3 regions of the Clostridium perfringens genome follow, and region 2 is predicted to be linked to each of the others. Evidence: riboswitches for the same ligand, from Rfam matches in the RefSeq annotation. Region 2 holds a riboswitch; each other region holds the start of a gene.

Region 1 (10,926 bases), 1.6 Mb from region 2:
TAGAAAATAAATTTTTTTGTTAAGGGATAGTATTTTGAGTTCATATATTTTATGAGATTATTTTTATAGAGATTTTTAGATAAGGAGATAGAAGTTAAATGAGTATTTTAATAGTTAAAAATATGAATCATGGCTTTGGAGATAGAGCTATATTTGAAGATGTGTCTTTCAGACTTTTAAAGGGGGAGCACGTTGGACTTATAGGAGCAAATGGAGAAGGTAAATCAACTTTCATGAACATAATTACAGGTAAACTTATGCCAGATGAGGGAGATGTTCAATGGAGTAATAAAGTTAGAGTTGGTTACATGGATCAGCATGCTCAGCTTGAGAAAGGCAAAACTATAAGAGAAGTTTTAAGAGAAGCATTCCAATATCTTTTTGATATGGAAGTTGAAATGAATGGTCTTTATGAGAGAATGGGTGAAATGTCAGAGGATGAGATGACTAAAGCCTTAGAAAGAACAGCTACAATTCAAGATATGTTAGATCATAATGGATTTTATATGATAGATGCAAAGGTTGAAGAGGTTGCAGCTGGATTAGGTCTTAGAGATGTAGGATTAGATAAGGATGTTACTGATTTAAGTGGAGGACAAAGAACTAAGGTTTTATTAGCTAAGCTTTTATTAGAAACACCAGATATATTACTTCTAGATGAGCCTACAAACTATCTTGATGAGGAACATATAGCTTGGCTTAAAAACTATTTAATAGGATATGAGAATGCATTTATCTTAATATCACATGATATTCCATTCTTAAATAGTGTAGTAAATGTAATATACCATGTTGAAAATAGAGCATTAACTAGATACACTGGGGATTATAATAATTTTATGAGAGTATATGAAGCTAACAAGAAGCAATTAGAGGCTGCTTATGAAAGACAACAGGCTGAAATAGCTAAACTTGAAGACTTCGTTGCTAGAAATAAGGCTAGGGTTGCTACAACAGGTATGGCAAGAGCTAGACAAAAGAAATTAGATAAAATGGATAGAATTGAGCTTGCTGCTGAGAAACCAAAACCAGAATTTAACTTTAAGCAAGGAAGAACTTCAGGTAAATTAATCTTTGAAGCAAGGAATTTAGTTATAGGATATGATGAGCCATTAAGTAAACCACTTAACATAAGAATGGAAAGAGGACAAAAAATAGCCTTAGTTGGAGCTAACGGACTTGGAAAATCAACACTTCTAAAAAGCTTAATGGGATTAATAAAACCAATAAGTGGAGAGGTTGAAACAGGAGATTACCAAAGCATAGGATACTTCGAGCAAGAAATAAAAGAAGCAAACTATAATTCATGTATAGAAGAAGTATGGCAAGAGTTCCCTGGATACACTCAATACGAAGTAAGAAGTGCCCTAGCTAAATGTGGATTAACAACTAAGCATATAGAAAGCTCAGTAGCAGTATTAAGTGGGGGAGAACAAGCTAAGGTAAGACTTTGTAAGCTAATAAACAAAGAAACAAACATACTTATCCTAGACGAGCCAACAAACCACTTAGACGTTGAAGCTAAAGATGAATTAAAGAGAGCATTAAAAGAATATAAAGGAAGCATACTTTTAGTTTGCCATGAACCTGAATTCTATAGAGATGTAGTAACAGATGTGTGGAATTGCGAAGAATGGACTACTAAGATTGTATAATAAATGATTAAATAAATGAAAGCTATGGTTTAAAAACCATAGCTTTTAATTTTATCATCAAGTAGTTTATTTCTGTTAGTTTTATAGATTTTTAGAATAATGAAAAGTGAACCGTACCATAAATAGGTGCGGTTTCTGATTATTTAAATAAATATAGTAGACTTAAATTTACTATCTATTTAATAGAAATTTTTTGATTTAAAATGTATAATATTTCTATAGTAGTAATAAGGAGTAAAGTATGAAGAATGTTATTATAAAAAATTTTTTAAAACAATTTAAAGAAAAATTTGAGATAGAAGAGAATGATGAAGCGCTAGTATTTGAACAATTTATAAATTACTGTATATTAAATAATCATATTATAGATTCAGAAAAGAATTTTAATGAAATGGATACTGGGACTGCAAAAGCTATAGATGGTGTAGCTATATTAATAAATAATAAAATGATATTAAATGAGGAAGATTTAATGCAGTTAATAGCTAATAAAACTGTATTATCAGTAGATTTTATATTTGTACAAACTAAGTCAGCAGATCATTTTGATGATAAAGAAGTTAATTACTTTTTTAAATACATAAAAAAATTCATAGAGGAAGAAGAGTGTTCTATTAAAGAGTTAGAAAAATTTTGGGAAATCAAAAACATAATATATGAAAATTCTCACTTATTTAGAAAAGGAAATCCGAATTGTATTATGTATTATGCAAATTGTTCAAGTACAACTGAGTTAAGTTCAGATTTAAAAGAAACTATTGAAGAAGGAAAACGAGCAATAGAAAATACAAGTTTAATTTCAGAAAAATTAGAATTTATTCCTTTAGGGATTAAAGAAATTCAAAAGTTGTATAGGAAAATAGATGCAGATTTAGAGGCACAGTTTAATTTCCATAAACACGTTACTTTTTCATATGATGATGATAAAATAACATCAGCATATTTTGGAATAGTGGATATACGAGAGTATGTAAAGTTATTACTAGACTCAGAAACAAAAGGAATAAAAAATGTTTTTGAGGATAATATAAGGGATTATTTAGGGGTAGAAAATAATGATGTTAACAGAAATATGAAAGAAAGACTACTAGGAGAAGAATCACAACTTTTTGGTATTTTAAATAATGGTGTTACAATTGTTGCAGATGAAATTAAACCTGTTGGAGAGAAATTTAATCTTATCAATTATCAAGTCGTTAATGGATGTCAAACTAGTAACGTAATTTTTGAAAATATTGGAGATTTAGAGGATAAAAATATAGCTATTCCATTAAAAATAATAGCTACGAAAGATGAAGCTACAAAAAATGAAATAATTAAATCTACTAATAGTCAGACTGGATTAAAGCCAGAACAATTAGATGCACTTAATAGTTTTCATAGAATGCTAGAAGATTTTTATTATTCAAAAAATAATTTGATAAAAGGAAATAAAAATAAGATAAAGTTATATTATGAAAGAAGATTGAATCAATATAGAAATGAAGATATTCCTCAGACAAAAATTATAAATATATCTAAACAAATCAAGTCGGTTGCATCTATGTTTTTAGATAATCCACATGGTGTATCAGGTCATTATGGTACAGTTATTAAAAAAGTTAAAGATAATATTTTTAAAGAGAATGATAAGCCGGAGGTATATTATGTAAGTGCCTTATTGTTATATTATGTAGAGTCATTCTTTAGAAAAAATAGAGAATATAAATCGATGTCTCGAATGAAATGGCATATTTTAATGACAATAAAACATATGCATGAAAAAAAAGATTTTTCGGATAAATTAAATAGTAAAGAAGTTGTTAAGCTTTGTAAATCTATTGAAAAAGAATTAAGTAATGAAGAGTCAGCTAATATGTTAATAATGAATGCTATAAATATAATAAATGATATGATTAAGGAAAAAGACTTAGATATAAATGATAGGAAAATTTTTGAAAGAAAAGAAACCACAGAATACTTAAAGGAGTTTCTCTTTAAGATAGAAAGTTTTCAATTAAGAATTAGTCTTTAAAAAAGTAATTTAGATGTAAATGTATTGGAGATAAAAAATCTACATATTGGAATATTATAAAATTAGTTGTTAGATATTATAATATTAAACGGTAAGATAAAGAAATAAGTTATGTGAACACAAAAAGATAATCTAAAAATATTAATTTAAATAATTTTATATGAGGAGATAAAACTTATGTAATATGTATTTAATGTTATAGAAAAGAATGAAGATATTTATAAGTTTGGAGCGAAAATTATACTAAATGACGAAATAATATTTCAAAATATATTGACAGTTAAATATGATAAAAATGAAGAAATGGTTTATTTGAACTTAATGAAAATTAATGGGTTAATAAGGGATAAGTCTATTAGAGCTTATTTTATTAATAATCTAAAAAGCTTTATTAAAAGTTATTAATAATAAATAAATTAATTTGAAGATTAAGAGAAAATAATAGTTATTTGAGTGTCATATATAGTCTAGATAGAAATAATAATTCTAAATTATTTGAAATATTTTAGTAGTAAAGAAAAACCTCACTTAATATTGATATGAAGAACCATACCATAAATAAGTATGGTTTTTACTAAAATTGGATAATGAAAAAGTAGTTATAAGTAATTAAGCTGTTGTAAAATAACAACTTGATATATTTATTTAAAATGGAATAATACGTAATAATAAAAATATTAACTAATAAATAAATGTATTATATATGAATTAATAATTTTTCTGATAATATATAGATAAATGGGAATTTGATGAAATAATGGAGAGTACATAAATGGTTTTATTAGTCGTTGATACACAAAAATTATTAGTAAATAGTAAATTATATAATTTTGAAAATTTTATTACAAATATTAGGGAATTAATTAATACATCAAGAAAAAATAACATTGAAGTATTATATGTAATACATGATGATGGAGTAGAAAGTGATTTAACAAAAGGAAAAGATGGATTTGAAGTTTACGAAGAATTTAAGCCTATGGAACAAGAAAAAGTGTTTGTAAAAAATGTAAATAGTTCATTTAGAGGAACTGGTTTGTTAGAATATTTAAGAGAAAAGGGTGAAAAAGATATAATTGTTGTTGGACTTCAAACTGATAAATGTATTGATGCTACCATAAAGTGTGGTTTTGAACATGGATTTAATATGATTGTACCAAGCTATGCTAACTCAACTGTTGATAATGAGTTCTTTAGTGGAGAGCAAAGTTATAAGTATTATAATGAATTTATGTGGAATGATAGATATGCTAAATGTATTTCTATTAATACGGTATTTAATATGTTGGAACGCTAAATAGAGTATATTTAATGAATAATTTTAATCTATTACAAAATAAATCTAAAATATAAATATATATTATAGTTAAGAATAATATATTTAATAAGATATTACTTACAATAAACTTCTATGTGTAATTAGATTACATATAGAAGTTTTTATATTTTAGGGAGGATTAATGATGTAGTAAAAGAAGGACAAGTACCTATTAAGGGTATTCCTTCTTCTTTTATGTTGAGAAATGTTGGGTTAAAGGTATTAAATTTATATATTGTGTTATAGAGGAATAGTAGCAATGAAAAGATTATAATATTTAGGTTCGTATATTGGGTATATAGTATAATTTTATTATACATATGTAATATGTAAATTTTAATTTGTATAGAGAATAGTTAAGAAATTAATTATTTGAGAAGGAGTAAAAGATGGATTATAAATATTATGAACGCAAAATTAATGATGTAATATTGAAATGTCCTATCGAGGCTGGGGTTGAGATACTTGTTTATAATGTGATTGATAGTACCATAAAATCAGACAAGCTGTCACTTGTAGATATTAACCGTCTTCGTAAAGATAGAGATGAAAGATTAACAACGGATGCAGGTATTCCAGATATGGCAGTTTTATCTGAAGATTTTAAGTATCGTATGGATATTGGAAAAGTATATGGTTTTATAGAAGTAAAAGCAACAAATAAGTCTCTTTCTGAAACAATTCAAGTAGAAGAACAGAAAAAAGGGATTTCACATTATTTGTACACAAATGGATTAGTTTGGAAGTATTTTAAAGATGGAAATTATAAATGGGAAGTAATATTGGCATATTCAGAAAGTAAAGAATGCAGAACAGCTCACTCACAAGCTATATCTATAAATAAGAATAGATTTAATACACTTATAGATAAACTAGAAGATATTAATTGGGTATAATAAATAGATTTAAGGTTTTATCAAATTTAACTAATAGTTGAATTTGATAAAACCTTATTTAATACCAATACAGAGACCGTACCATAAATAACTGAGATTTTTGCTAAAATTATAAATAAAAATATGGTTATAAGATATTAAGATTAGTACTTAATTTTTATTTTCTAGCGATTTTTCAGTAGTGGTTATAGCTGACAAAGAAGTTTCTAGGTTAGTACTAATCTTTAAATTACATATTAAGTGGGTAAAATATTTAAATTTTGCTTATATTTTATAATATAAAAGAGCTATTATTTTAATATTTTATCCTTTAGTGACGGAGTTGTGACGTATTTTTGACGGAGTTGAAACCTGAGTTTTTCTAGTGATATCAATGGTTTTGACGGAAGTGACGGACTTTTTCCTTTTCTGTAGTATACAGAAAAAAATAAAAAAATATATAGATAAAAAAATATATAGTATACATGTATACATAGAAATAGAAAAAAGTCCGTCAAAGTCCGTCATAGGTCCTTCTAAGTAAGTTATATCAAGGGTTTAAGGCATGTGACGGATTTATAAAAGTCTGGTACAAGTCTGTCACAATACTTTTAGAGATTAAATTTACATGGGCTAAGCAGTAAAAAAGATTCTATTTATGATAGAATTTTCTTATTAAGAAGAGAATCCTATGAATAATGTAAAATTTATTTTTGGAGATAATTTTGTTATTCTTTATTAGGATAAGTTAGAAATATCATAGGAGAGTAAGGGGATTGGTGGAATGAAAAATAATGATTCAAAGATAAGTAAATACATAAGTTTAATACTAAGACATAAGCCAGAAGAAATAGGATTAAAACTAGATGAGCATGGATATTTAGGTGTATTAGATTTGATAGAGGGGCTAAATAAGTCCTATGAAGGATTTAGCATGGATGATTTAGAAAGAATAGTTAGAGAAGATTCAAAGGGTAGATATTCTTTCAATGAGGATAAGAGCAAAATAAGAGCTAATCAAGGTCATTCAATTAAAGTAGATCTAGGCTTAGAGCCTATTAAGCCACCAAAGGTTCTATATCATGGTACTGGAAGAAAATATTTAGAGTCAATTTTGAAAAATGGACTTATAAAGAAGGAAAGAAATTATGTTCATTTATCAAAGGATATAGAAACTGCAAGTATTGTTGGAAAAAGACATGGTGATTTAGTTATTTTAGAAGTAGATTCAGAGAGTATGTTTAATGATGGAATTAAGTTTTATTTATCTAAAAATAATGTATGGCTTTGTAATTATGTTCCAAAAAAATATATTAAGGAATTAAATTTAGAGGAAGTTTTTTAAGGATATTTTAAATTTAAAATATAAAATTAGCGTTAAAACCTTGATAAAACCCTATATTAAAAGTATAAAAAAATCAAAATTTATTTATTAAATTAATAAAATATATATGCAAAATATATTGTTTTAAAAATAAAAACTTAATATAATTAACAAATAATATTTGCTGTAAAAAATGTTTTTTGACAGTTTTTTTAAAATACTGTAACATACAAATACAAATTGAAAATTAAGTGTTAAAAAGTAATGAATTTTAAGAAATAATTAGTAAATATTAAAATGTTATAGAAACGTTGATGTATATTCTGTATTTGGGCATCTGGAATATGCTGAGTTAGTGATGCAACCGACTATATTTATAAAAAGTTATAAATATAGTCGGTTTTTTATTTTCCATTTTTTAAGAGAGGAGGGCTTATTTTATGAAGAATAGTAAAAATTTCAATATATTTACCTTATGGTCAGTTGTTATTTCTATGATAGTAATTATGATCTTCCCTGGAAGCATTGTTTTAGGAGAAGAATCAAAATCAGTTCAAAATGATGGGGCTGTTGAAATTACAAGCACTACTTTTGAGAGTAATACTGTGGCTAAAGACATAAGCAATAATTTAAGAATTGACTATAAGATTTTGAATAAAGATAAGCTTAAAGATGGTGATAAAATTGTTATCAGTTTGCCAGATATATTTAAAGACATAGAGCCTAAATGTCCTGATCAGCATTTTAAGGATTTTGATGTTAAGGATGGAGTGGTAACTTTAACCTTTAATGAAAATGTAGAAAAAGCTGTAACAGGATATATGATTATAAGATTTGTGGGAAATAGCAATATTAGAAAGGGAGTAAGTTACCCAATTAGTATTGATTTAAATGGAAAGCCAAGCACTGTTTATATAACAGGAGAAGAATATTCCCATCCTAGTTCTGGTGGACAATACCCTCTTATGTATAAGACTGCTGATTTACCAACAGCTGCTACAGATAAGGAGCAAGGAAGAGAGTATTATGGAGAGATAGTAGACAGGAATAAACCTATAAAATATTTTGTGGAAATAAATTTAGGTGATGGAGTAAATCCAAATACAAGAAGTTATTTAAGTAATGCTGATTTTTTTGATAATATTCCAAAGGGCATGGCTTTAGATGTAAATAGTATATGCATAAAAAGAATGGGTTACTATGATGAAAGAAGTAGTGATGTTACCAAGGACTTTTGGGAGAGTAATAGAATAAAGGCTGATACCAAACATTTAGAAATAAATTTTGGTGACATAAGATATGAGAGATATACAGTTATTTATGAAACTCGTATTACTTCTACTGAAAGTGGATATTTAAATGATGCTAAATTATATTATGATGATGATAAAGAGTTGCCTTCAAAGCATTATTCAAAGTTATCAAAGGATGCAGGAGCATTAAATGTTTATAAATATGTTGATAAGACAAAAGTTAAAAATAATCCTAATGACCAAAAAATTAAATATGATATTAAGTTTGATTCCTATGGATACTTTTTTAAGGATACTTTAAATATTATTGATAAATTAGATCCTAGACTAAGTGATATTAAGATTACGGCTACAGATCAATTTATAACTGATTTTGATGAAAACACAAAGGAATTAGTTATTAAAAATAGTAATGGAGATATAGATGCTAAAAAGCCAGCATATATCACCATAGAAGCAAGTATGAAAAATGTAGGGCCAGGGGAAGTAGTAAAAAATATTGCATATGTAAATGGAAATCCAACTAATGAGGTTTCAACTAGAAAGAATCCTATAGTGGAATTTATTCTATCTGCTGAGTATGATGATCCAAGCTTACTTGAAGGAGCAGTTTTTAAGTTAACAACTAAAGAAGGGGAAACTGTTAGGGATATTTACAATGAAGAAATAAAAACGTTTACATTTGAAAATGGAGAGCCTGTAAGCTTTGAATTACCTGATGGAGTGTACAATTTAGAACAAATAAAAGCGCCAGAGGGATATGAGCTAAACAAAACTCCTATTCAGTTTATTGTAAATGAGGATAGTAAGGTGGTTAAGGTGCCATGGGAAGGAAATCCTATAAAGACTACTGTAAACTTAGCAATACATAAAATAAATGAAAAGGGAGTGCCTATTTTAGGTGCTAACTTTAAACTATTTAAAGAGGAAAATCCAAAAAAACCAATAAAATTTGCTTATAATAAAAATTTAAAAGTTTATGAATTAGATCCAATGGGGGGCGGAAAGTTAATACCATCAAAAGATGGTGCCTCTTTTAAAATCAACAATTTGCCTTATGGAAAATACATATTAAAAGAGGTTAAGGCTCCTAAGGGATATAAATTAAGTGATGATATTTATATAACTCTAGATTTTGAAGAAAGTTTTTATAGAGTTGGAAAAGAAGGTAAAAAAATAATTTTAAATAAAAATACAGAAACAAATACATATGATATTTCAGTTGAAAATGTTCCAAGAATAATACTACCTGAAACAGGGGGCAGTGGAACTTCTAAGTTTTCATTCATTGGAATTACACTTTTAGCAGCTGTATTAAGCCTAGTTAGTACTACAGAATTTGTTTTAAAAGAAAGGGAGAATTAATAAATGAAAAATAATATATTAAAAAAGTTTAGTTTTATAATGGTGTTTATATTTGTTTTTATTACAACATCAATACCTGTATTTGCGGCTACGCCATCAATTTCTAAAGATGCTCCTATTAAGGGAAGTATCACAATATCAAAAAAAGGTGCTACCTTTACTGCATATAAGTTATTAGATGCAACTAAAAGTGGGGATGCATATGAATACTCAGTAAATAGTGATTTAAAAGACTTCTTTAATAATTCTAATTATGGTTCTTATAGCCAAGAATCAATTCAAAAATTAAATGGAGAAGAAGTAAAAGAGTTTGCTGTTAACTTACATAAATATATTCTTGATAACAAAAAGAGTGGACAAGAACTTACAGATGGACAAAAAAATACTGTTGACTTAGGTTATTACCTAGTTACAGAAACTTCAAGTGATTCAGAGGGGGCAGCAGTTGCTTCAACACCTATAATAGTTTCAGTTCCTCAAGTTTCAGGAGATTCATGGAATTATGATGTAACTATTAATCCAAAGGATAACACTCCTATATTAGAAAAAAACATAGTTAAAGAGAATCAAAGAGTTAAAACTTCATCTGAGAATATTGGAGATGTTGTTAAATACGAAGTAAAAGCTTCTATACCAGTTTATCAAAAGAATGCACAGAATATAATGTACAAATTTACTGACACTATGAGCAAGGGATTAACATATGATGAGAAAACTGGCTTTAAGGTGACTTCAGGAGATAAAGTTTTTGCTAAGGATACAGATTATACTGTAGATGTAAAAAAACAAGAAGATGGATCAACAGTTATTACAATAAACTTTGTATATGAGAATATAAAAGCTTATGCAGAGACTGGAATAACTTTAAATTACCAAGCTACATTAAATAAGGATGCAGTTATTAGTAATAAAGAAAACTTAGGAAATACTAACAACATACAATTAGACTATACAAATAACCCACATGTTAAGGATAGTTATAAAAAATTAACTGATAAGGTTACTACTTATACTTTTGGATTTGGAATTACAAAGGTTGATTCAGAGCTTAATTCTAAGCTTTTACAAGGTGCTGAGTTTTCAGTAAAAGATGCAGGTGGAAAGACTGTAGCTAAATATACA
Region 2 (10,926 bases):
ATCCTTAGGTATTCCATTAGATTCATAATTTATTTCTGGTATAGTTATTTCATTTTTACCAGGCTTTAATTGGAAGCTTGTTGCTCCACCATGTTGAGTTAAAGATTGTTTGTATAATAATGTTGGAGTAGGATCACCTTCTGCTACATCCACATATACAGTTATTTTATCTCCAGCTCTAGCAGATAGTCCTGTTATTTGCCAGTCTTGGAAATTCCATACCTTTCTCTTTTTAGCTTCACTTATAGAATCTCCTCTCATTTCTAATTCAAGTACATCCTCTTTTCTTGGATTAGAAATTAATGATTCGGCTAATTCTATAGTTTCGTTAAAGTCATTATATAATGGATGATTTTTAGCTTTTTCTTTAAAGGCATTTATTTTTTCTAAACTATTAAACTCTTCACTAAGTTCACTCATAGTACCATCTGTGAAAAGCTTAGGTATTGAAGAATAAACTTCATCTGGTTTATAAAACATTAATTCATTTAAAGTTGCAGAATTTTGTTTAGATTTCTTAAATTTAAACTTAACTCTTTTAAATTCTGTAGGCTCAAATTTAGCTTCAACTAATCCCTTAGTAGCTTCATGAGCCCCTGTAGCAACTAACTTATATGTATCCCCTTTACTTGTTCTAGAAGCATATATATAAACCTCTTCAGCAAAGCCCTTTAAGTCACTTTGTCTAGAACCATAAACTATTCTATCTAAAGTTACTAAATCATTAAACTCAACCTCAACTTCATTGTTAAAAGAAGAACTATTTAATGTTCCTGTTTCCCAATAAGTATTTACATCATTATCAATAGCCTTTTCAATATTTTGAGCAGCATAATGTCTTCCATTATTTTTTATTGCTTTTATATTTTTATAAGGCATTCTATATTGATTATTATAATCATCATTAAGATTATATGTTATTTGTCCTAAAGTTGCCTTAGTAGGATTCTCAGAAGTTTCTGTTAAAATAGCTCTAGCATTATTTAGTCCTTCCTTGTATAAATCATAAATTGGATGATCTTTTAATTCATTCTCAAAGGCATTTAATTTCTCTAATGTATTAAATTCCTCAGATACTTTATTCATACTAGAATCTGTAAATAATCCATTAAACTTTTCATTTAATTTATCTTCTTTATAAAACATAAATTCTGCTGCTGAAGCCCAGTTCTGGTCAGCCTTTTTAAACTTAAACTTTAATCTTTTAAAGTCAGTTGGATTAAACTTTATTTCAACTAAATCTCTAGTTGATTCTGTATATTCTCCACTGCTTACTAAATTAAAATCATCTCCCTCATCTTTAAGAGAAGCATATATTTCAAATTCTTTTGCAAAGCCTTTTCCCCTTGCAGAGTCTCTTCTTGCAGAATATACAATTCTATCTATATTAGTTATTTCATTAAATGTAACTACTACTTCGTTTGTGAAATTTGCATCATTAGGTTTTCCTGTTTCCCAATGAGTTTCTAGATTGCCATCTATGGCTTTATCAATAGTAGAACTATTATACTTTCCACCATTATTATTTATGGATTTTATATTTGATCTGCTGACTTGAAATTCTTGATTATAAGCGTCTAATTTATCACTATTATATAAATCAAACTTACTTACCCTTGCTTGATGTGATTCATCATCATGACTAACTTCTACCTTAGAATTGTTTTTAGTGTTTAATTCCTGTGCTAAAACATCAATTGTTGTAGCAGAAAGATTTGTAATCATCGTAGCTAAAATTATAGCTGCTATTTTTCTCTTATTCATTTTTTCTCTCCTCCTGATTGACTTTCCCCTCAGAAGTGCATTTCTACTTACAATTTAATATAAGCTTGTACAAAATAAATTTTAAATTTTTAACCTACACCCTCCTCCATAATTAATATAAAACAAAAAGCTTAATGCACTCTTTGGCAACTGGCTGACATAGTTATAAACCTTAGTCCCTATAGCTTTGCGTCATTAGATTTCTCTAATTTTGCCCATTTTTTTTAAAGTTATAATATCATAATTTCTTTTAATTTTATAGTCTTTATAATAAATTTAATATAAATAAGCATTTTTTTTAATAATTTATCCAAAAACTTAATAGATTTATAATCCACTAAAATTTTATAAACAAAAAACCTATAAGATAGTCTTTTAAATGGACCACCCTATAGGCTCTTTAACACTTAGTTTTTTAAAACTATTCTTTATAAAATTTTAAAGTTTTATTTATATGTCCTTTTTCTCTCTTCTTCCGATTAAAGTCCAGTATAATACAAGTGCTACTAAAGATATAACTGCTAATACTAGTAAAACATTACTATATTGTATAGCTACTAAGTCACTGAAAAGTCCAGTAAAGTTCTTTCCTAAATACTTAGTTTCCATAAATATTGCTACATATGTTATTCCTATTGAAGTAGCTATATTTAAACAGAAATTATAGAAACCAATAGCAGTTCCTGTTTTTTCCTTAGGTATTGTTCTTGTTAATGTATCAATCATAGGTGCATACATTAAAGCAAAAGAACTTGAGAATAGTATCATTACAAAAATAAATACTAAAACTGATGTTTTTACAAATAAAGCTCCTATAATAAGACTCACTATTATACCTACTATAGCCATTTGAATACATTGCTTACTTCCTATTTTCTTAGAAACCTTTCCTGATAAAGCTCCTACAGTAGCAGCTAAAACATATGAAGGAACTAAAAGTAATGAAATTTGGTCTAATCTATAATTGTATATAGATTCAACTAAGAATGGGAACATAAATATAAATGCAAGTTGTACACTGTATATAACAAAGGCTACAAGTAATACTGATATAAAATTTCTATTTGTGAAAAACTTAATGCTTATAAAAGCATTTTCATTTTTACTTATGTATATAAGGAATAATGCAAGTGCAACTATAAATCCTATTAAAACTCCCCATTGGAATCCTGAAACAAAGATCATTAATGTTGCTGCAACTGTTGCAACTAATATAAATCCTATATAATCCACATTACCAGCTTTATTCTTTTCCTTAGGAATATATTTTAATATAAAAGGTAATATTACTAAAGTTAATAATGGAATTAAAAATAGTACTTGCCAACTTAAATATGTTGAGATATATCCTCCAGTAATTGTACCAATTACCTGTGAAATAGCATAACTACTTGTACTAAATCCTAAGTATTTTTTATGTTCACTCTCTTTAAAATACTTTGCTATAAATATTACATATAATGTTTCTGCACTTCCTAATCCAGCTGACTGAATTATTCTTGAAATAACAATAATTAAAAATGATTTCTGAAAAATAAATCCTAATAGTGAACCAACACATATTAATATAATTCCTAGTACCAATAAGGTTCTAACACTTATTGAATCAGATAAAGAAGCATATACAACAGCTCCAATACCAATAACTAATCCAGCTAAAGTTACTTGCCAACTAACAGCAGTGGCTGATATGTTAAAAGCTTTAGCCAAATCTGGTGAAATAATTTTAAATGAGTTGTCAATAACTAAAGCAAAAATCATTAAAGCTAATACAGCAGGTACCGCTTTTTTTATTTTTACTTCTTCAACATTTTCTAAAGTATTAAGTGAAATGTCCATTTTAAATCCTCTCTTTTCTTTTTCATTTGTGCTTCTTAAATAATAGCTTACTAATAATCATTATAAACTTGTCTACTCTTTTTACTTCATCCTCCCTCAATAATCGTTTACAGAACATACTAAAATCAACTTGTTTAGCAGTAAGTAAACTTGTCTAAGTTTTGCTTATTTTTTAGACAAGTTAATACTATCATATCTTTATTTCAATTTCAATACCCTTTATAAAGCTTTATTTTATCCCTTATTTTTATGTTTTATCCTATAATATATATAATTTACCTTATTTTAACTTGTATATTTTTATCATCTCTACTTAAAAATAATTCTCTATTAATTCAAATAAATAGAAATTTATGATATACTATTTCTGTTAAAGGTTGTATATAATATAAATTTTATAAATAAGTAAGGTGTTAAGATGAAACTCACTACAAAAGATACTAAAACTTCAAAAAAATTGCTCTATACATCTGTATATGATAAGTTATATAAAATGATTATTAATGGGGAATACCCTTTAAATTCAAAATTACCCTCTGAGCCTGAACTTGCAAAAAGCTTTGGGGTTAGCCGAATGACTTTGCGTCAAGCACTTGCTTTACTACAAGATGACGGTTTAGTAAAAAATATAAGAGGTAAAGGGAATTTTATAATATCTCCAGAAAAATGTGCTAAAAGAGATTTCTTAGAGTTAATAGGAAATCCTATATACAAGTGTCATACTGAAAAAATTCAAGATATTGAATTTGTATTCCGCTTAGAACTTGATAGTGATTATACTAAACAGGTTTTAGAAAAGGATTCCACAGCAGTAGTTGCTTGTGAACGTTATTATAAAAGCAAAAATAAAGTTTTAGCCTACGCTTTTACCTTTATATCTGTTGAAACCATAAAAGAACTTAAAATAGATTTAAATAATGAAAGTGAGCTACTAGACTTTCTTGAACATAAATCCTATGAAATATCAGAAAGTTCTATATTAGAAATAAAGCATTCCTCTGCTGGTAACTCCTTAAATCCAAAATATAAGCTTGTTGGAGGAAATCAATGCGATTTAGTCTTAGAAACATTATATGCTAATGATTATTCCCCTCCTATATTATTTAACAAATACTATATCCCATCTCAATATAGTACTTTTAAAATTAAAGCAAGAAAAAAAGAATAATTTAAACTTTTAAAAATATTTCTACATAAAAAACAGCAATAATATTTTAAATATTATTGCTGTTTTCATTTCTCATTACATTTTACTATATAAACTAAACAAACTTAATTTATTTATATAATTAATCCAACAATAGTTGCTGTTAACATACTTACTAATGTTGCACCATATAGTAGTTTAAGTCCGAAACGTGCAACTACATTTCCTTGTTCTTGGTTAAGCCCCTTTACTGCTCCTGAAATAATTCCAATTGATGAGAAGTTTGCAAAAGAAATTAAAAATACTGAAACAATACCAATTGATCTTGCTGATAAATTTAAAGTTCCACTTGATAATAAATTCATTGCAACAAACTCATTAGATACTAGCTTTGTTGCCATTACGCTGGCAGCTTGTATTGACTCATTTAAAGGTACACCCATTAAGAATGCAAAAGGTGAGAATACATATCCTAGTATCTCTTGGAAGCTCATTCCAAAGATTGATCTAAAAATCATGTTTATTACAGCAATGATTGCTACAAATCCAACTAACATAGCTGCTACTATAACTGCTACCTTAAATCCATCTAAGATATATTCACCAAGTACTTCAAAGAAAGTTTGTTTCTTTTCATCCTCAACTACTAAAATATCCTCTTCTGCTGATACAGAATATGGATTTATAACTGATGCTATAATGAATCCACCAAATAAATTAAGAACAATTGCTGTTACAACATATCTAGGTTGTAATAAAACCATGTAAGAACCAACTATAGACATTGATACTGTTGACATTGCTGATGCACAAAGAGTATATAATCTATGTTTAGGTAATAAAGCAAGTTCTTTTTTCACAGAAATAAATACTTCTGATTGTCCAAGTATAGCTGATGCTACAGCATTGTAAGACTCTAATTTACCCATGCCATTAATTTTACTTAAAACTAAGCCTATGTATTTAATTACAAAAGGAAGTATTTTTAAGTATTGTAAAATACCAATTAAGGCAGAAATAAAGATTATTGGTAAAAGAACACTAATAAAGAACGAAAATTGATCATTATTAACTAGTCCACCAAATACAAAGTTTACTCCATCTCCTGCACATGCAAGAAGCACATCAAAACCATTTGCTATACTTCCAACTAAATAATTTCCTACTTGAGTATTTAGCAGTATAAATCCTAATACGAATTGTAAAATAAGCATTAAAAATATAGGTTTATATTTTATATTCTTCTTATCACTACTTCCAATCCACGCAAGTGCTAAAATAACAATTAATCCTACAACTCCAATAATATATTTCATTTTTTCCTCCTTGTTACATACCATAAGTTTAATATTATTATCTTGTGCATATGGTACAATAAATACACTTTTAGTAGATTGTTTTTAATATTTCTCAAAAAAATCCTTATTCAGTTTTATTTTTTAAAAAAATATTAATTCGTACATCTTTTCGACACATTTATAAACATTTCAATTATAAATTTCTTTTAAATATATGTAAAGGCTTAATAATATTAAAATTGAAAGAAGAAATAAAACTTATTTTAATTTTAACCATATGAATACGTTTCGAACATCCAAATACGCATTTTTATGCATTTTTAAAATTTTATTAAAAAATGTTCAACCTTAAATTTTAATTTAAAAGTTAAGGTTGAACATAATAAATAAACTCTATTATTTATGAGATTTAATATAAAATACCCTTTGTATAGAATTAAATTCTTCGCAAATTTGAGATATTTCTTTTATATTAGGAACCTTTTTAGGTTTTATATCTATTCCCTGCTCAATAGATATTGCTATTTTCTCTAATACAAGTAATAATTGGGCTAATTCCTCATCAGATAAATTTAAATATTTCTTAGTCTCACAATACTTAGAAAGTAAATAACTAATATGCTCTAAGGAAAAGAATACAGGCCATAGCATTTCAAGCATTTCCTCATTACGAGGAACTTCCCCTAAGGCAGTGTTATATGCCACCTTAAGATTCATTAAGTCTACACCCATTTTTTCTTTCATATCTTTTATCTTTTTATTGTTAATTTCTTTATCATTGGTTGATAGAAGAACTAATAAATTCTTTTGACTATGTATTAACTTTACTATTAAATCCTTTAATCTACTAGAAGCTGAGCGTCGTCCAAAAATATAAATACCTATTAAACCTATTAAAGAACCTACCATTATATCAGTAATACGTGCTATTGCAAAATAAGTAATATTATGTATTTGTGTTGAAGTCTCTGCTATAAGTAAAGCATTTGGCGTAATAAACATTACTGCTATGGCATAATTTTTTACAATAAAAAGCTCTGTTAAAGCTGTTAAAATCATATTAATTATAACTATTATAAAACCATTTGGATTTGTTTTTAAAATAATAGTAGCTATTATTACTCCAATAATTGTACCAAAGGATCTCTGAATAGATTTATGAAAGGTTGATATAATAGTTGAACCTGACATGACAGCAGCACAGGATAAAGGTATCCAGTAGGGTCTTGAAAAAGGAAAACTAAAGGCTATTATAGCTGATATAGAAAGAACAACCCCATATCTAATAGCATTAATAAATACTATTGAATCTTTATTACACGCTCTTTTAACCTTACTCATTAATGACGTCTTTGAAATTTTAATGCTTTTTCCAATATATGTTAATGGTAAGTTAATAATAGCTTCAGTATCATAAATTATTTGTAAAAACTTATTATAATCCATATCTAAGTTTTCATAAGAATCTATCTTAAGCTTGTCTCCATCCTTAAAGTCAATTGCCATAGCTAATTTTCTTATCATATTACTAAGTTCTTTTGGCAACTTCTTGTTTTTATTAACATGCAACTCAAGCATTTCTAAAAACAATTTATTACCCTCTTCATTTAAAAGGTATAATCTATTAAATAAGAATGAATTCTTCCATGGAATATATCCAGTTAAAAGAATTTCCTCTGCTTCCCTTAAAGCAATAACAGTTTTGTTTCTTATATCATTAATATCTTCATTTCCAATATCTTCACTAAAATCTGCTAAGGTTAAATAAAGTCTTTTAATAACTTTTATTTCAGGACCATGTGGATTTAAAAAATATCCCTTCATGCTCATTAACCATGCAAAAAGCCCTCCCATAAGAACAACAAAAAATCTTATAAATGCTTCTGACTGATTAACAGGCATTCCTGTTGACACTAAAAAACTTAATACAAAGAACATTGAAGAAGGTCCTGGTATTTTTAAAACACCAAATATAAAAATTGCAACTCCTCCAATTAAACCTACCGTTAATATAATAAGAATGGGATAGGGAGCTAATAAAGTTCCTAAGGCAACTGACAAGCTAATACCAAGGGCTGCAAAAAATATTTTTTTACCACGCTGAGCATAAGGCTCATTTATAACATATAAATATGAAAAACTTCCTATTCCACCTAATAATCCTAAAGGAATTTTTCCTATTAAAACTCCTATAAGCACTGGAAATCCTGCACAGATCCCAGCATTTATTGCTTTTTGCCAAGGAAAAGGAGTTTTATTAATCTTAAATAATTGCTTTATTATAGTTTTATCCATGTACACTCCTTTTTTAATTTAAATTTTCCATTAAACTTAAGTTTCTTAATCTAAATTGTTCATCATTTTCTCTAAAACACTATTAAAAATCTCTAATTCTTCTTTATTAATATTACTTATAGCCTCTACCTCTATATTCTTAGCTTCTTCAAACCATTTAGGAAACATTTCATAAGACTTTTCTGTTAAATTTATAATTCTTTCACGCTTATCCTTTCCCTCAGTTCTAATAACTAAGCCCATTTTCTCCATTCTACTTAGGGTTCTAGTAATTGTTGGAGCCTCTACTCCAAGATATTGGCTTAGTTCAATTTGAGTACACTGCTTTTTTTCATGTAAATATAATATAATACCCCACTGTGATGAATATAGCCCAAGAGGAGCAATCTTCTCATTTAATTTCTTAGTAAAATTTCTAGCTAGTTGATTCACTTTATGCCCATATAAATTCAATTTTATTCCTCCTTTCATTTAATTACCTAGGCAATAATTACCTAGGTAATTATATCATCTTAATTTATAAGAATCAAATTTCCATAAAAAAACCACATGAATATATTTATATAACATATTCATGTGGTTATAAAAAATTATACTTTAAATAATATTACAGTCTGCTTCTTTAAGAAATTGTGTATTTATATAATACTAAACTATTTGTGACTTTAGCTTAATATGCATTCTGGCATAGTTACATATGTTAAAAATTTTTTCTTCTAACTATTTTCCTCCCCTTTAGTTGTCTTATTGATAAATTATACATTTATATAATCTTCTATAGACTCTAAAAGAATCTCCTCTGGATAAAGGGCCATAACTAAATCATCTTCTATAAGTTTATAAAATCTTGTAGAATAAGTAATTACAAGCTTACTATTTGGAAGAGTAAGCCTTAGGATTTCCCCATAACAATTAGGCTTTCCTCCACTAGGTTCCCCTATTATTTTTGCATTAGTACTATTTTTAAAGGTATAAGCATTTAAAAGGGCTGAAGAAAAAGTTTCTCTTCCTATTATAACTTTTAAATTTTCCTTTTTATTTATCTTTTTATTATACTTTAAATAATCTATTAAGGGAGTAAAAAGTGTTGAATCTCCCCCTAAGTTATTTCTTAAATCTACAGTTACCTTTTCTATATTTTTCTTCTCAATTAGGCATAGTATATTTTCAATCTTTTTCCCTATGCTTTCCTCTCCCTGTTCCCTACAACTATTATATTTTATGTATAACTCTCCACTCTCCAAAACTTCAAACCAAAGATTCTCAGAATCATTTTTAGCATACATAGGAAGTCTTTCATTTGTATAAACTAAATCCTCAAAGGAACAGGTTGAAACCTCATATTCTCCCTCATCTAAGGTTATTTTTATTTTATCCATATTATCAATTATTAAAAGTCCATATAAAACCTCTGCTATTTGCATATATTTCATGCTTTGAGCCTTAAAGAAATACTCATTCTCAAAGGAAATAATATTAGAAAGTTCCTCTAAAACCTCTTCTATCTTCATATCACCAAGGGCTAAAACCTTCTTAAATAAGAGCTTTTCATACCCTTTGCAGGTATTTATAATATATACTCCCTCATTAAAATAATAAAACTTTAAAGGAATAAACCTTTTAGCAGGAAATATAAGTGAAGTATGAGCATCCTTTAAAGAAGCCACAACCCTTGATATTTCAACCTTCATCTCCTCATAATCTAAGTCATTAACCATGCTTTTTAAATTCTCTATCTTTTCATTGAAACTTTCTTCCGCTGTATAAGCAAATAGATTATTATGCCTTTTCTTAAGCTCTTCTTTTAAATACTCAATGTCCTCTACCCACTTTTTCTCCCATGTATTTTCCATAAGCTCTCCTTTACAGATAATATTAAAATACTACTCCTATAAATAAAATTATTTTTTCAAATATATATAGGTTATTTTTAATTTACCTTTAACTTTTTTATTTATCTCTTAATCTCTTTAAAACTAATTCTCTTTCTAAATCCTCTAAAGCAAAATTCGCTTAAATCCTCTAAGGCAAATTCTATTTCCTCTTTTCAAAATATCTTAAGGGAAAATCTATTTCCCCTGTAGAAACATCTTAAATCAAAATTTATGTCTCCTCTTTGGAATCCCCTTAAGCTAAAACCTATTTCTACTTTAGAAAATATCTATTGTAAACTATTTATATTTTAACACATTAATAAGTTGATTAAAGGTTTACTTTTGGATAAAATATTAAGGTACGATACAAAACATTAAGATTAAGTTTATAAGATACTAATGAGGAGGATATTTTTCTATGGACGTACTTGTATATGTGGCTATCAGTGTTGGTGTACTATCTGGAGTTTGGGCATGGATGGCAGCAGTATTTGGAATGGTAAGTTGGACTGGCTTTGTTGGTTGGACTAGTTATTATTCCTCAGGTGGAATGGCTAAAGGACTTTTTAGATCCCTTTGCTCAAATGCAACAGGAATTATTTACGCCCTGCTTATTATAAAAGGATCATCTATTTTCCCAAATGAATATTGGTCTTATTTTTTAACAGCCTTTTTCTCTTTTATGATGGTAATACAAGCCAAGCTTAAA
Region 3 (10,926 bases), 530 kb from region 2:
TTTTGCATCACCAATGGCATTAAACCCATTATACTTATTAGGTATAGGTTTAGTATTTGGAGTTATATACTACTTAGTATTCGTAGTTATGATAAAGAAATTTGACTTAAAGACTCCAGGTAGAGAAGATGATGAGGATGATGATTCAAATGCAGTTTTAGCAAATAATAACTACACTGAAGTTGCAAAAATCATCTTAGAAGGACTAGGTGGACCTTCTAATATTACTTCAATTGATAACTGTATAACTAGATTAAGATTAGAAGTAAAAGACAGCACACTAGTTAATGAGAAAAAGATAAAATCATCTGGTGTTTCAGGAGTTATAAGACCTGGAAAAACAAGTGTTCAAGTTATAGTTGGAACACAAGTACAATTCGTAGCTGACGAGTTTAAGAAACTTTGTAAGTCTAAAAATTACGTATAATAATTAATATGGTTTTAAAGTTTTAATATAAAGTTTTTATATAAAAAGTTTAATCTTTAGATTAAGACTTTTTAATAAAGAAATAATAAAGTATCTCTTATATTTAAAAATAATTCCAGTAGAGTAGTTAGATATTTCTACTGGAATTTTTTTATAATAAACCCCAATTGTATAGAATTTAAGTGAATTTAATAAATCTAAAGATTTTAATTAATTTGTATATATTGTAAAATAAATTAATATAATTATTAGAATATAGATTGGGGAGATTTTATGAAACCAGCAGATTTAACAGGAATTCTAGTACTTGCTTTTTTAGGGGGAGGAATATTAACCTTTTTAGGGGTAATAATTAAATATTTTAATTGTGGAGATATACTAAACGGCTTTTATGAAAAGAAGCATGATAAAGAGAAAGTATCTAGAATTGTTGGAATGGATTTTTTGATAATTGGATTAAGTGTAATAATAATTGCTCTTATTAGTATATTTATAGATAAGAAATATTATAATGCTATAATGATAACCCAAGGAATTATTATTGTTTTGGGATTAATAAAAGCTTTATATGATCAATTCTTTAAATGTGGTAAAAATTAATTATAAATAAATATGAAGATGGGGTGTTTTTATGTTTAAATTAAATCTAAAAGAAGAAGATATTCTAATGAAGATTACAGTTATGAAACAAGTGAGTAATAAGGATGCAGCTATAAATTTTGTATCAAATTTAGTAACTGGAGCTGGTGGAGATGTGGCATATAAAGTAAATCTAATTGTAACTAAGGATTCTCTTTATTTAGAGCATGTAGGACATGCATCCTTAGGTTATGCTGAAGAAACAAGAGAGGTTGATCAGATACCATTTAAAGATTTAAAAGAATTTTCAGTAACTACTAAAGATGAAAATGAAGAAGTAAAAATAGTAACTGCTAATAAGGAATTTAATCTTTTTAGAGATAATTCAAAAGGTGATAATTTAGCATTAACTATGGCTAAGGTAGTAGAAGATTTAAAGTAATATAGCTTTAAATTAATATAAAACTATAAAAATACATGTGTTTATTTAATTTTACAAATTAATAATATAATTAATAAATGAAAAGCTAGCAAGAAAAAAATAAAAAATCTTGCTAGCTTTTTATTTATAGTATAACTTCTATAAATTAATGTTTTTAGAGTTTAATTTTATTTATAAAGTGATTTTATAAAAGATGAATAAAATGTAAAAAGTATAAAAAACAAGTCGTTTTTTATAATATTACATAAAAAATTAGAATATCTTATATTGAATATAGGATTAAATTTTTGTATTATATAAATACTAAAATAATATATTGGCAAACCTAGGGAAATCTAGAGACGCAAAGCTAAAGGGGCTAAGGTTATATGATAACTATGCTAGCCAGTTGCCGAAGAATTAATATTCTTTGTTTTAATAGAGTTAATTTATAAATATATACTTAAGTATATATTTATTTTTAGAACTGTTTTTATGCAACTATCCTTTAATTAATATTAAGGATAGTTTTTTTTAGTAAAAATACTTTATTAAATGGTATAGGCGTAGAGAGATGACTCGTGGTTACATAATAATATGAGGGGGAAAATTATGAAGAAAAAAATATCTAAAATTCTTATTGCATCAATGATAATGTCAAATGCAAGTCCTATTTTGAATGTTTATGCTAGTGAGGTAATAAAGGAAAAGATAAGTTCTATAGAAGAAAGCGTAATAAATCAAGCATCTATAAATCAATTCAATTTAAATAGCTACGAGAATTTTGATGCATATAATCAAAAGTACAAAGTACAGAGAAATGAAATAGTTTCAATAACAAATAATGGGGGACAATATTCAACAAGTTCTATAGACAAAGCTATAGATGGTGACTTGGCTACTCACTGGGAAACAGGAAGAGAAAATAGTTCTGATTTCACAAATGAAGTTGTAGTAGAATTTAATGAGTTAGAATCAATAGATAGAATAGCATATGCAACAAGACAAGATGGAGCAAGAGGAAAGGGATATCCAACAGAGTTTGATATATATGCTTCACAAACTGGAAATGATAATGACTTTAAATTAGTTTCTCAAGGGACAAGTAAGTCAACAGGAAGTCTTATGGAGTTTAAGTTTGATACAGTACAAGCTAAAAAACTTAAATTCGTATTTAAATCAGCTGATAGAGATTGGGCAAGTGCTTCAGAGTTTTGGTTTTATAAGGAAGATAAAATCATGGATAAGGTGAACTCCATATTCACAAATGAAGGAAAAAATAAGGTGAATCCAGAGTTTGACACTATAGAAAAATTAGATGCTTTTGAAAATGAGATTAAAGATCATCCATTTTATGAAAAGTTTAAAGAAATAATAGAAAATGCTAAGTTAGTTTTACAAGGAAACAATGTAGTTTACAAGGATGCCTTAGTAAGTAAATTTAAAGATTTTAATGATGAATCATTAAAAAAATATAATGAACTATTTAAGATAAATACATCATCAATAACAACTAATGGAGGAAGTTATGCAGAAAATACAATAGAGAGAGCTATTGATGGAGATGTTAATACAAAATGGCATTCTGGAAAGCAAAATAGTTCAGATTTTACAAATGAGGTAATAATTACTTTAGATAAATTAGAGACTTTAGATAGAGTAGTTTACACAAACTTAAATATGAGAGGATTTGCTGAGGCCTTTGATATATATACATCAAAGACAACTTCTGGAGATACCTTTGAAAAAGTTACTTCAGGAAACAGTGAAGTAACAAAAGGTTCAGTAGAAATTAAGTTTAATCCAACAGAGGCAAGAAGAGTTAAATTTGTATTTAAAAAAGGATATGAAAATTGGGCTTTAGCATCAGAATTTACTTTCTATAAAGAAGATCAGTTAAGAGATAAAATGAGTAGATTATTCACAGATAGCACTATGAGTCAAGTATCTGAAGAATTTAATACTTTAGAAAAAATAGAAAAGTTAGAATCAGAAGCTAAGAAGCATCCTTTTTATAATGATTATAAAGAAGAGATAGAGAATGTTAAGTTAATTATTGAAAATAAAGAGGTTCAATATACTGATGCTAAAGTATCTGACTTTTTAAATCCAGATAATAAATTACTTAAAGCTTATGATGCTATCTATAAGTTAGATAAGAGCAAAATAAAATCAATAAAAACTAATGGTGGACAATATGCATCAGAATCTATAGATAAAGCTATAGACGGAGATTTCAATACAAAATGGCATTCAGGAAAGCAAAATACAGAAAACTTTACAAATGAAGTTGAAATAGAATTAGAAGAATTAACTACATTAGATAGAATAGTATATACAGCACCTCGTGGTTCAAATAGAGGTTTTGCTGAAGCTTTTGATATTTATGCATCAAGAACAACTAAGGGAGATAATTATCAAAAGGTAACTAGTGGCAATGCTAATATAACTCAAAATTCTGTAGAAATAAAATTTAATCCAACAGAATTTAAGAGAATTAAATTTGTATTCAAAAAAGGTTATGAAAACTGGGCTTGTGCTAGTGAATTTGGATTATATAAAGAAGATAAAACATCAGATAAAGTTGATAAACTATTTACAAATGGATTAATGAATGAATTATCAGAAGACTTTAATACAGAAGAAAAATTAGCTTCATTAGAGGAAGAGGTAAAAAATCATCCCTTAGTAAATTTATATAAGGAAAAATTAGAACTTGCTAAAGAAGTATTAGCAGGAAATACAGGATCTACTGTATTTGAATTACAAAGTAGAGGAAACTCAATTAAAGAATCTCAAAAAAGAAAGGTTTGGAATTTCCAAGACTGGCAACCAACTGGCTATGCAGTAAAATCTGGACAAGTAATAACTGTTTATGTTGATGTGGAAGATGGAAAGCCAACACCAAAATTAGTATTTAAACAAATGGATAGTCAGCATAACGGAGATGTTACTATAAGTTTAAGCAAAGGTAAAAATGTAATAACTATACCAGAAAAACCTACAAATGAGTTAAGACCAGGAACAGCTAAGGCAGGTGTACTTTATACAAGTAACCCATACACTTCAGAAGAACAAGGAAGAAAGCCTAAAATAAGAATAGAGGGTGCTATAAACTATCCAAACTATATAAAAGGCATTGATAATGATGAAGAAGTTATGAATGATCTTGAAGAATATGTTGATTTATTAAAAAAGGATCCTCAATTACCAGATGTATTTGATGTATTTAGTGATAAAACATTAGTTAACGTAACTGCAACCTATGCTTTAAATTGGTATAAAAATAATAATAAATTACCAAGTGAAACTGCAAATAAAAGTGATGAAGTAATTAAAGAAACTATGAAATATTGGGGATTTGATGAATCTAGTGAGGTTAACTCTGACTTTAACTTTAGATATATAAGTATGCTTAAATGGTTAGACAATGGAGGCTTTATGAATGCTGGAAATGGAATAACAGGATTTAATAAAGCAGAGCAAGGTGGAGCGTTAGGCGTAGATACTGGTTGGGGATTTATGCATGAAATGGGTCATAATTTTGACACTAATAATAGAACTATAGTAGAGGTAACTAATAATATGCTTCCACTTCATTTTGAGAGAATTAAAGGTGTACCATCTAATATAACTAGACAAAATTTATGGGAAAGAAACATATTACCAAAGGTGGCTTTAGATGATTATTCTAATAATGAATATTATCCAGAAAGTGATAAATCTTTATTATCTCATGTAGCCCCTTTATGGCAATTACAGTTATATGATAAAACTTTCTGGCCAAGATTTGAACAAGAATTTAGAAGTAGAGATATAGGTGGTGGAAGTTGGGAAAATAAACACAATGCATGGGTTATGGCTGCATCAGATGTGTTTAAGTTAGACTTATCAGAGCATTTTGAAAGACATGGAATGGATGTATGGAAAGAGACTAAGGAATATACATCTAAATATCCTAAACCATCTAATAAATTATGGTACGCAAATGATAAAATGTACTTAAATAAAGGTGGAGTATTTACAGAAAATCTTAAGTTCGAGGCAGAAGCAAAAATAGTAAACGGAAATGATGTATCAATTTCTTTTGATATAGATAATGAAAATAAAAACAATGTTATAGGATATGAAATATCTAGGGATGGCAAAACAATAGGATTTACATCAACAAATAATTTTGTTGATCACGGAGCTAATATAGATGAAAACCATGAATACAGTATAGTTGCTTATGACAATGAAATAAATCCTAGTAAGCCTTATAATTTTAAATTACATGCTCCAAGTATTAGTGCACAACAAAAGGTTTTAATAGCGCTTAATGAAGAGTTTAACCCATTGGATTACGTAAAAGCTTATAATTACGAAGGAAATGATATAAGCAATAAAATTGAAGTAATTAAGAATACTTTTGATAACACTAAGAAAGGTGAATATGAAGTTGTTTATAAAGTCACTGATGAAGAGGAAACTAAAGAAAAAACTCTTAAAGTTGAAGTAGTTAGTGCTTATGACTATTTATCAGATGAAGAGTGGGAATCAGTAGAAACTCAATGGGGAACTCCAAGAAGAAATACAAATATAAAAGGTAGAGTAAATGGAGAAATTAAAACCTTTGAGAAGGGCATAGGAATACATGCTAATGGAAAAGTTGTATATGATTTATCAGGAAAAGATTATGACAGATTTGAGGCTTTATTAGGTGTTGATCAAACAATAGGAGCTAACGATAATTCAAGTATTTCTTTTAAGGTTATAGCAGATGGAGAGACTTTAGAAACAACTAAGGTTTTAAGATATAACGATAATATGGTAGAAATAAGTGTACCAGTTAAGGGCGTTAATAAGTTAGAAATACAAGTTAGTGATAGTGGAAATGGAAATACATCAGACCACGGTATAATAGTAAACCCTAAGTTATCAACTAATAATGTAAAGCCTACAATAAAAACTGAAGATACAGTAATAAATGTTAAGGATAATTTTAATATATTAGATGGTGTTACTGCTAATGATGTAGAAGATGGTGATTTAACATCAAGCATAAAAGTAAAATCAAGTGATTTTGAAGCAAATAGAGGTGGAATATACACTGTAGTATATGAAGTTACAGATAAAGACGGAAACACAGTTACTAAGGAAAGAAAAATATACACAATAACTACAGCTGAAAGTTTAAGTGATAAGGAATGGAAATCAGCATCATCTGGATGGAGAGATGTAAAAAAAGACTTAAGTGTTGAAGATAATAGAATAACTTTACTTGGTGAAAATGGACAAGAAGTAGAATATGATAAAGGTCTTGGAACTCATGCAAACTCAGAGATAGTTTATGATCTATCAGGTAAAAATTATGGAATGTTTGAAACTTATGTTGGTGTAGATAGAGAAATGAGAAACTCTAATGAGCCATCAGTAATCTTTGAAGTTTACGTTGATGGAAAAAAAGTATTTGATAGCGGTGTTATGAATGTAAACACTGAAAGAAAGCATGTTTTAATTCCAATAGCAGGAGCAAGTGAGCTTAAATTAGTCGCTAAAGATGGTGGAAATGGAAATGCCGGAGATCATGCAGACTGGGCAGATGCAAAAGTTTATACTACAAGCGATAAACCAATATTAACTGGGGAAGAGGTAGCCTTAAATATAGGTGATTTATTTAACCCATTACAAGGAATGGTTGCTAATGATCCTGAAGATGGAGACATAACAAAGAATATAAAAGTTATAAATAATAATGTAAATACAAAAAGAGGAGGTAACTATATAGTATCCTATGAAGTTACTGATTCTCATGGAAATAAAACTACACTAGATAGAAAAGTATCAGTTGTTAATGCTTATGATTATATAAGTGATAAGAACTGGAAATCAGCTAATTCAGGTTGGAGAAGTGTACAAAAAGATAGAAGTGTTGAAAATAATACCATAACTTTACTTGGTGAAGATGGACAAGAAGTGGAGTATAAGAAGGGTATTGGAACTCATGCAACTTCAACAATAGTATATGATTTATCTGAGGGAAATTATAAGTTCTTTGAAGCATATGTTGGTGTAGATAGAGAGATGAGAAATTCTGATGTATCATCTTTAAGCTTTGAAGTTTATGTTGATGGAAAAAAAGTATTTGATAGTGGGGTTATGAATTCAGAGACTACAAGAAAGCATGTTTTAATTCCAATAGTTGGAGTAAGTGAACTTAAATTAGTAGCTAAAGATGGTGGCAATGGAAATGGAGGAGATCATGCAGACTGGGCAGATGCTAAGTTATTATATGCAGACTCTAAGGATTTTACTGCTTTAGAAAAAATAGTTGAGGAAGCAAGAGGATTAGATGGAAATCTATATACTGAAGAAAGCTTTAATAAATTACAAGTTGCTCTAGAAAAGGCTAACAAAGTATTAGAAAACCCTAATCCAGAACAAGAAGTAATAGACTCTACTATTATAGAGCTTAGAGAGGCTATGGATAATTTAGAGGCAGCTATTGATTTAACAGAGGAAGTTAATATACCAGATAATGAATTAAAAAGGGCTATAAAAGATCAATTAAATCTATCAAGGGATGTAATAACAAGAGGCGATATGAATAAGTTAACAAGCTTATCAGCAGTTGGATATGGAATAGCAAACTTAGAAGGTTTACAATATGCTGTAAATATAGAAGAATTAAATCTTGACTGCAATGAAATAAGAGACATATCTAAAATAAAAGATTTAAAGAAGCTTAACAATGTAAGCATAAAAGAACAATATATAGTTATAAGATCACCAGAAGAAGTTGAAGGAAAATATGTTATAAATGAATCCTTTGTAGGAAAAGATGGAGAAAGATTATCACCTAAAGAAATAAATATAAGAAGAAATACAGGTGGACAAAGTATTGACATATCAAATGTTGATGTTGAAAGTTCTTTAAATAATGGAAATTTAGAACTAGATACTAAGCTTTTTAAAGAAGGTTTTAGTGGTATAGCAGCAGTGTATGAGGATTTAGATGGAAAATATGTAGCAACTCTTTCAACTATAGTAAGTAGATAAAAATAATTTATTTAAGCAGAATATTTAAATTAAAGTAAAAGGAAAGGGATTCGTATTTTAAATACGAATCCCTTATTAGTTTTATATAAAGTAAAATATTTGAAATGGTATTTAGTTTTTACATTACTATTTAATTTATTATTCATTTAAATAAGATTTTATAAATAACTTTTATCTTAGTGATTTTAATATATGGTGTTGTAAACATATTATGCACAATATAGCTAAGAATATAGGAAAGAAAGGGTTAAATTTAAAACATACTATACATAGACATAATATTAAAATAATAAAATTTAAAAAAGTTGAAAATAATATCTTTTTATATTTTTCTTCGTTTAAATTAGTATATAGAATTCCATTAAATCTAATTTCAGTATCGCCACTAAGGAATGAACAAATTGGATTAATAATTCCAGTCATAAGCATAGTTAAAAGCATCATTAAAGAAATACAATAATATATAAGCATCTACATCTTTCCTCCTTACTTAGAATATTTATTTAAATTTAAATTTTAATCTTATATTAAAAAATAATAATAAATTAATCAATAGGTTTTGCGCAACTGGTCGAAAAGTTAACAAAATTGGCATAAAAGTAAGTAAATGTATTAATAGAGGGTTAATAAGGTATGAATTTTAGATAATTAATATATAAGTAATATTAATAAATTTATTTTTATTAAGGGTTTATTAGATGAGTTTTACATATATTATTAATGGGTTAGTTTGTTAAATATTGGTGGATTTAATGGGGGAAATTATATAAAATTAATCTAAGGTTTATATTTTAATATGTTGGGAGAAATGTTATGGAGGAAAGAGAGAATAAATATTTAAAGAATAAGAATTTTAACTTTAGATTAGGAGTTTATATTATTGTAACTTTAATATTTTTAGGTGTAGCTACTTTTAAAATAACATCATCAATAAGAGAGTTTAATGATAGGTTTAAAGTAAGTGAAGAGCTTTTAGGAGAAACAGTATCTAGTGACGGAAAGTATAAGGTTGAAGCTTATCTTATTAATGGAGGCGCTACGGTAGATTGGTCAGTTAAATGTTATTTAAGGGAAGGAGATATTAAAAAAGAGATATATAGGGATTATCATATAAATGAGGCAAATATGATTTGGATTGATAATGATACTATTTCAATAAACAATCATAATATAGACTTACCAAATGGTAAATATGATTTTAGAGATGAATAAAGTAGAGAGTAGGTTTTAAAGTATATTGCAGTAAATTATTATACTTTTGATTAAGTAGGTTTAAGGCAATATATTAGGGCTTACTCTAATTTTTTATTAAAAAGCATTTTAAACAATAAAGTTTTAATGGTAGATTTTTTTGTTATAAGAAGAAGCTTAAAGTTTAACAAGGTTATTGTATTAGTGACATGGAGGATTTAAAACTTAAATATTCTAATAGGCTTAAGTTTAATAAGGTTACTATATTAGGTAACATAGATATAATAAATATAAACTAGAAATCTATAAATTAAAATTTATAGATAAAAGCTATAGAGAATTGGAAGTATATTAAAATAAAGTTCATATTATTAACAAAAAGTTAATAAATGCTCAGAAAATAAATTATAGTATTTAAATACATTAATTGAAAAAATATGTATTTGAGGTTAATATTATATGAAATAAGGAAACAAAAGTTTAATATTAAGGGGAGGAAAAATCTATGGGTAAACACTTAGCTACAACTATACGTGTAGCTATTGAGAAGGATAATCCATCTATTTGTAGAGATGAAGAGAAATGTATAAAATGTGGTTCATGTAAAAATATATGTACAGATTATATAGGTGTAAATGGTCATTATTCTTTGGAAAAAACTAATGATACTGCTGTTTGTATTAATTGTGGTCAATGTGCGAATGTATGCCCTACATCTAGTATTACAGAGGTTTTTGATTATAAAAAGGTACAAGATGCAATAAGTTATAAAGATAAAATAGTCATAGTTTCTACGTCGCCTGCTGTTAGAGTATCTTTAGGTGAAGAATTTAATATGAATGATGGAAGTTTTGTCCAAGGTAAAATGATAGCATTACTTCGTAAGTTAGGTTTTGATTATGTTCTTGATACTAATTTTGCTGCTGATATGACTATAGTTGAGGAGGCCAGTGAATTAGTGGAGCGTATAACTAAAAATAATAAACCTCTACCTCAATTTACTAGTTGCTGTCCTGCCTGGGTAAAATATGCTGAAACCTTTCATCAAGAAATATTAGATCATATTTCAACTTCAAAGAGTCCTATAGGAATGCAAGGGCCTACAATAAAGACTTATTTTGCAAAGAAGATGGGAATTGATCCTTCTAAGATTGTAAATGTAGCCTTAACGCCATGTACAGCTAAAAAGTTTGAAATAAAAAGAGAAGAAATGAATGCATCAGGTAGATATTATGGCATAGAAAATATGCGTGATATGGACTATGTT

What was found. A riboswitch is a leader RNA that binds a small molecule or an ion and turns the genes downstream of it on or off. The one in region 2 is predicted to bind cyclic di-GMP.
Region 1: linked by a shared signal. The riboswitch ahead of I6G60_RS00775 (SpaA isopeptide-forming pilin-related protein) and the one ahead of I6G60_RS08985 (NPCBM/NEW2 domain-containing protein) in region 2 are both predicted to bind cyclic di-GMP.
Region 3: linked by a shared signal. The riboswitch ahead of I6G60_RS11260 (NPCBM/NEW2 domain-containing protein) and the one ahead of I6G60_RS08985 (NPCBM/NEW2 domain-containing protein) in region 2 are both predicted to bind cyclic di-GMP.

Annotation. Positions count from the first base shown of each region.
Region 1 is NZ_CP065681.1:118,899-129,824, reverse strand. Features, by position in the region: gene I6G60_RS00800 (ABC-F family ATP-binding cassette domain-containing protein) at 99-1,655, shown strand; gene I6G60_RS00795 (AIPR family protein) at 1,897-3,669, shown strand; gene I6G60_RS00790 (cysteine hydrolase family protein) at 4,442-4,966, shown strand; gene I6G60_RS00785 (hypothetical protein) at 5,419-5,883, shown strand; gene I6G60_RS00780 (RNA 2'-phosphotransferase) at 6,647-7,207, shown strand; cyclic di-GMP riboswitch class II at 7,482-7,565, shown strand; gene I6G60_RS00775 (SpaA isopeptide-forming pilin-related protein) at 7,627-9,804, shown strand; gene I6G60_RS00770 (SpaH/EbpB family LPXTG-anchored major pilin) at 9,808-10,926, shown strand, end outside.
Region 2 is NZ_CP065681.1:1,852,132-1,863,057, reverse strand. Features, by position in the region: gene I6G60_RS08985 (NPCBM/NEW2 domain-containing protein) at 1-1,764, opposite strand, end outside; cyclic di-GMP riboswitch class I at 1,907-1,990, opposite strand; gene I6G60_RS08980 (MFS transporter) at 2,215-3,603, opposite strand; gene I6G60_RS08975 (GntR family transcriptional regulator) at 4,022-4,771, shown strand; gene I6G60_RS08970 (NupC/NupG family nucleoside CNT transporter) at 4,885-6,066, opposite strand; gene I6G60_RS08965 (FUSC family protein) at 6,445-8,343, opposite strand; gene I6G60_RS08960 (MarR family winged helix-turn-helix transcriptional regulator) at 8,389-8,796, opposite strand; gene I6G60_RS08955 (S41 family peptidase) at 9,099-10,196, opposite strand; gene I6G60_RS08950 (DUF1097 domain-containing protein) at 10,636-10,926, shown strand, end outside.
Region 3 is NZ_CP065681.1:2,383,079-2,394,004, reverse strand. Features, by position in the region: gene nagE (N-acetylglucosamine-specific PTS transporter subunit IIBC) at 1-427, shown strand, start outside; gene I6G60_RS11270 (DUF3784 domain-containing protein) at 701-1,027, shown strand; gene I6G60_RS11265 (hypothetical protein) at 1,059-1,448, shown strand; cyclic di-GMP riboswitch class I at 1,757-1,844, shown strand; gene I6G60_RS11260 (NPCBM/NEW2 domain-containing protein) at 2,040-8,468, shown strand; gene I6G60_RS11255 (hypothetical protein) at 8,640-8,939, opposite strand; gene I6G60_RS11250 (DUF5412 family protein) at 9,282-9,680, shown strand; gene rbr (rubrerythrin) at 10,165-10,926, shown strand, end outside.